One region of the Streptomyces sp. NPDC050636 genome, then DNA from elsewhere that is predicted to be linked to it. Evidence: riboswitches for the same ligand, from Rfam matches in the RefSeq annotation. Region 1 holds a riboswitch; the other holds the start of a gene.
What was found. Region 1 has a riboswitch for S-adenosylmethionine ahead of thrC (threonine synthase). Riboswitches for the same ligand answer to the same signal wherever they lie in the genome.
Positions count from the first base shown of each region.

Region 1 (2,447 bases):
GGGAATGATGGAGATACCGGCACCGTCCGGCGTCGGCGTCTCCAGGCCCTGCTCGAAGCGGACGTCGTCGTCGTTGACGTAGACGTTCACAAAGCGGCGCAGCTTGCCCGCGTCGTCCAGTACACGGGCCGCGATGCCCTGGTGGTTCTTCTCCAGGTCGGCGATCACCTCGGAGAGAGTCGCGCCCTCGGCGGCGACCTCGGCCTCGCCGCCGGTGTACGTACGGAGGATGGTGGGGATGCGGACCTTGACGCTCATGGGTTCTGCCTTCCAGCGGGGTGCGAGGAGTACGAGGTGCGAGTTCGGGGCCGCCTACGCGGGGCGTACGGCGGGGCTCAGCCGGCCAGGCCGGCCGCGCGGAACGCGTCCAGGCTCGGGCTGATGGTGGCCGTGGGCCCGGTGGTCGGAGCGACGGCGTCAAGCGTCTTGAGGCCGTCCCCCGTGTTCAGGACGACGGTGGTCAGGGACGGGTCGAGCAGGCCGTCCTCGATGAGCTTCTTGGTCACGCCGACGGTCACGCCGCCCGCGGTCTCCGCGAAGATCCCTTCCGTCCGGGCCAGCAGCTTGATCGCGTCCACGACCTGCTCGTCGTTGACATCCTCCACCGCACCGCCCGTGCGGCGCGCGATATCGAGCACGTACGGCCCGTCGGCCGGGTTGCCGATGGCAAGGGACTTGGCGATGGTGTTCGGCTTCTGGGGCCGTACGACGTCGTGGCCCGCCTTGAAGGCGGTCGACACCGGCGAGCAGCCCTCGGCCTGGGCGCCGAAGATCTTGTACGGCCTGTCCTCGACCAGACCGAGCGTGATCAGCTCCTTCAGACCCTTGTCGATCTTTGTGAGCTGCGAGCCCGAGGCGATCGGGATGACGATCTGGTCCGGCAGCCGCCAGCCCAGCTGCTCGCAGATCTCGTACGCCAGCGTCTTGGAACCCTCGCCGTAGTAGGGGCGCAGGTTGACGTTGACGAAGCCCCAGCCCTCGCCCAGCGGGTCGCCGATGAGCTCCGAGCAGAAGCGGTTGACGTCGTCGTAGTTGCCCTCGATGCCGACCAGGTCGCCGCCGTAGACCGCGGCCATGACGACCTTGCCGGCCTCCAGGTCGTGCGGGATGAAGACACAGGACTTGAAGCCGGCGCGGCGGGCCGCGGCGCCGACCGCGCCCGCGAGGTTACCGGTCGAGGAGCAGGAGAGGGTGGTGAAGCCGAACGCGCGGGCGGCCTCGACGGCGATCGCGACGACACGGTCCTTGAAGGAGTGCGTCGGGTTGCCGGAGTCGTCCTTGACGTAGAGGCCGCCGGTGACGCCCAGCTCACGGGCGAGGTTGTCGGCCTTGACGAGCTTGGTGAAGCCGGGGTTGAGGTTCGGCTTGTCGGCCACGTCGGCGGGGACGGGCAGCAGCGGGGCGTAGCGCCAGATGTTGTTGGGGCCGGCCTCGATCTGCTTCTTCAGGGCTTCTGCTTGGCCGGGGCCGCCGCTCGGCAGGTCGTATGCCACTTCGAGCGGCCCGAAACATTCCTGGCACGCGAAGATCGGGCCGAGATCGAAACGCTGTCCGCACTCGCGGCAGGACAGCGCGACGGCGGGTCCGAGAGCGACGGCGGGGGTACTTTCGGTGACTTGCACAGCCATGGAGGCGAGGCCCTTTCTCCTCATCTTCCTCGCGGCGCATCTCGCCACGAGACGGATTTGGCACCTTCCCTAGCCGGGAGCCTCGCGCGCGCAGCAGCTGTGCGGCGGAGACCGGCTGGAGGGTTGCCGGGGCTTCAACGGGCCGTATCCCTCTGCCCCTCTGGATGAGCGGTATGGCGCTGGGCCGTAACCCAGGCGTTTATGGCGCGGTGACCCCGACATGCGACGGCCATCCGCGTTGTTCAAGACTGTAACCGAAGGCACTGACAGTTGAGATAGTCGTCCGAACCGCGAGATGGATCACATACCGGCCCCTGATCAGGCCACCGAGGAGTCGTAGACGTGCTGGAAGAGGTGGAGCGCTGGCTCAGCAGCCGCTCCTGGTCCGCGGCCGACCGCCCGCTCGGCCGGCTGCTGGACGCCAAGCGGCAGACCGGCCGGACGGTCAGTGTCGTGCTGCCCGCGCTCGACGAGGAAGCCACCGTTGGGGCGATCGTCGCGGCGATCCGCGGTGAGCTGATGACGGAGGCGGTGCCGCTCGTCGACGAGCTGGTGGTGCTGGACTCCGGCTCCACCGACCGGACGGCCGAGGTCGCGGCGGCGGCCGGCGCCCGGGTCGTCCACCGGGACGGCATCCTGCCGCGGATCCCGGCCGTCCCCGGCAAGGGCGAGGTCCTGTGGCGCTCCCTGCTCGCCACCAGCGGCGACATCATCTGCTTCATCGACGCCGATCTGCGCGAATTCTCGTCAACCTTCGTCTCCGGGATCGTCGGACCGCTGCTGACGGATCCGGACATCCAGTTCGTGAAGGCCATGTAC
Region 1 covers NZ_JBFAIP010000027.1:12,342-14,788, reverse strand. The annotation lists gene AB0I10_RS20815 (MoaD/ThiS family protein) at 1-258, opposite strand, end outside; gene thrC (threonine synthase) at 336-1,628, opposite strand; SAM riboswitch class I at 1,646-1,799, opposite strand; gene AB0I10_RS20805 (glucosyl-3-phosphoglycerate synthase) at 1,971-2,447, shown strand, end outside.

Region 2 (2,447 bases), on a different contig from region 1:
TCATCGGGCGTACCCGCCCCAAAGCTGACCCGGATGGCGTTCAGCGACTTCTCGCCGGGCGCCGCCTCCGGAGCGCCGCACTCCCCCGGCTCCTGCGGCTCGCTGCCCAGCAGCGTCCGTACGAGCGGGTGCGCGCAGAACAGGCCGTCGCGGACGCCGATGCCGTACTCCGCCGACAGCGCGGCCGCGAAGTGCGAGCTGTTCCAGCCTTGGACCACGAACGAGAGGACGCCCACCCGCGGTGCGTCCTCGCCGAAGAGCGAGAGCACGTTCACCTCGGGCACCTCGGCCAGGCCCGCCCGGAGCCGGGCGATCAGCGCCTGCTCACGTGCGACCAGGTCGTCGAAACCGGCCTCGGTCAGCGCCTGGCAGGCGGAGGCGATGGAGTAGGCGCCGATGACGTTGGGCGAACCGGCCTCGTGCCGGGCCGCGGTGGTGTGCCACTCGACGTCCACGCCGCCGTCCGTACGCCGGGAGACCTTGCGGCTGGCGCCGCCGCCCGCGAGATACGGCTCGGCGCTCTGCAGCCAGTCCGCCCGGCCCGCCAGCACACCGGCGCCGAACGGCGCGTACAGCTTGTGCCCGGAGAAGGCGACCCAGTCGACGTCCAGTTCGGCGATGTCGACGGGGTGGTGCGGCGCCAACTGCGCCGCGTCCAGCACGATCCGTGCGCCGTGGGCGTGCGCCGCGGCCGCCAGCTCCTTCACCGGCCACAGCTCGCCGGTCACGTTCGACGCGCCGGTGACGCACACCAGCGCCGGTCCGTAGGGCTCGCGCGCGGCCAGCGCCTTCTCCAGGGTGTCCACCGCCTGCTGCGGGGTGCGCGGCGCGTTCAGGTACGTCACGGCGGTGTCGGGCCGCTGCTCCCACGGGAGGAGCGAGGCGTGGTGCTCGGTCTCGAAGACGAACACCCGGGTGTTGTCCGGGAGTACGGACGCGAGCAGGTTCAGCGAGTCGGTCGTGGAGCGGGTGAAGACCACCTGGTCCTCGGCGCGGCAGCCGAGGAACGTCGCGATGGTGGCACGGCTGTTCTCGAACAGGTCGGTGGAGAGTTGCGAGAGGTACCCGGCACCGCGGTGCACGCTGCCGTAGTACGGGGCGTAGGCGGCCACGTCGTCCCAGACCCGCTGCAGCGCCGGCGTGCTGGCCGCGTAGTCCAGCGCGGCGTAGTCGACCTCGCCGCCGGTCACGAGCGGGACGCGGACATCCCGCCCCAGAACCGGCAGCGGGGCACAAACGGAACGGTCGGCGGCAACGGCGGAAACAGACATGGCGAACTCCCGTAAGAGGCAAGCGAATTCACTGCGGAAAGGCGCACGTCCGTCAGACACGACGGGCAGAACGGCGCGGCCGCAGGAGAAGGAAAAAGGTGCGGAAAAGGGGCCGTCGGGCCCTATCGCATTCGCTGAATCACGGAAGAGGCTCCCTCAGAGGACCAGGATCCCTGGCGAGGGATCCGCGCTTGCCGCAGACCTCGCTGCCTGCGGCCTGGTCATCACCCGGGGCACCCCGCCACGGAAGGAGGGTTGCCGGACAGCGGGCCGGGGCCTACATCGCTGTCACTCGTGACCTGCGCAGAATCATGCCACAAGAGCGTTTACGCGCAAGGGCCCAGTCCGAATGACGGACTGAGCCCTGCGTCACACCCTGTGTCACCGCGCGCTCATCTGTTGCTGGCGGCCACCCAGCGCTCCAGCGCCCGCTTCGCCGCCCCGGAGTCGATCGACTCGGCGGCCCTCTCGATGCCCGCCCGGATCTGCTCCGCCAGCGGGGCGTCCGTGGGCTCCAGCGCCACCAGCGCCGCCGCGGAGTTCAGCAGCACCGCCTCGCGTACCGGGCCGGTCTCGCCGTCCAGCACCCGGCGCGCCACATCCGCGTTGTACGACGCGTCCGCGCCGCGCAGCGCCTCCACCGGGACGAGGGCGATGCCGACGTCCCGCGGGTCGAAGGACTCCTCGCGGACCGTGCCGTCCCGGACGATCCACACCCGGGAGGTGGCGGTCGTGGTGAGCTCGTCCAGGCCGTCGTCGCCGCGGAACACCAGCGCCGACGAGCCGCGCTCGGCGAGCACCCCGGCCAGGATCGGCGCCATCCGGGCGTCCGCGACACCGGTCGCCTGGGCGCGGACCTTCGCCGGGTTGGTGAGCGGGCCCAGCACATTGAACGTCGTACGGATTCCCAGCTCGCGGCGCGCGGGTGCGACATGCCGCAGCGAGGGGTGGAACTTCACCGCGAAGCAGAAGGTGATGCCTGCTTCCTCTGCGACCTCGGTGACCCGCTTCGGGGTCAGATCGAGATTGACGCCGAGCTTCTCCAGTACGTCGGAGGCGCCGCTGGCCGAGGACGCCGCGCGGTTGCCGTGCTTGACGACCTTCGCGCCGGTGCCGGCCACCACGATCGACGACATCGTGGAGATATTGACGGTCTTGGCGCCGTCGCCGCCGGTG
Region 2 covers NZ_JBFAIP010000004.1:70,432-72,878, reverse strand. The annotation lists gene AB0I10_RS06285 (aminotransferase class V-fold PLP-dependent enzyme) at 1-1,271, opposite strand, end outside; SAM riboswitch class IV at 1,454-1,571, opposite strand; gene trpD (anthranilate phosphoribosyltransferase) at 1,664-2,447, opposite strand, start outside.
Region 2: another riboswitch for S-adenosylmethionine. It lies ahead of AB0I10_RS06285 (aminotransferase class V-fold PLP-dependent enzyme); the one in region 1 lies ahead of thrC (threonine synthase).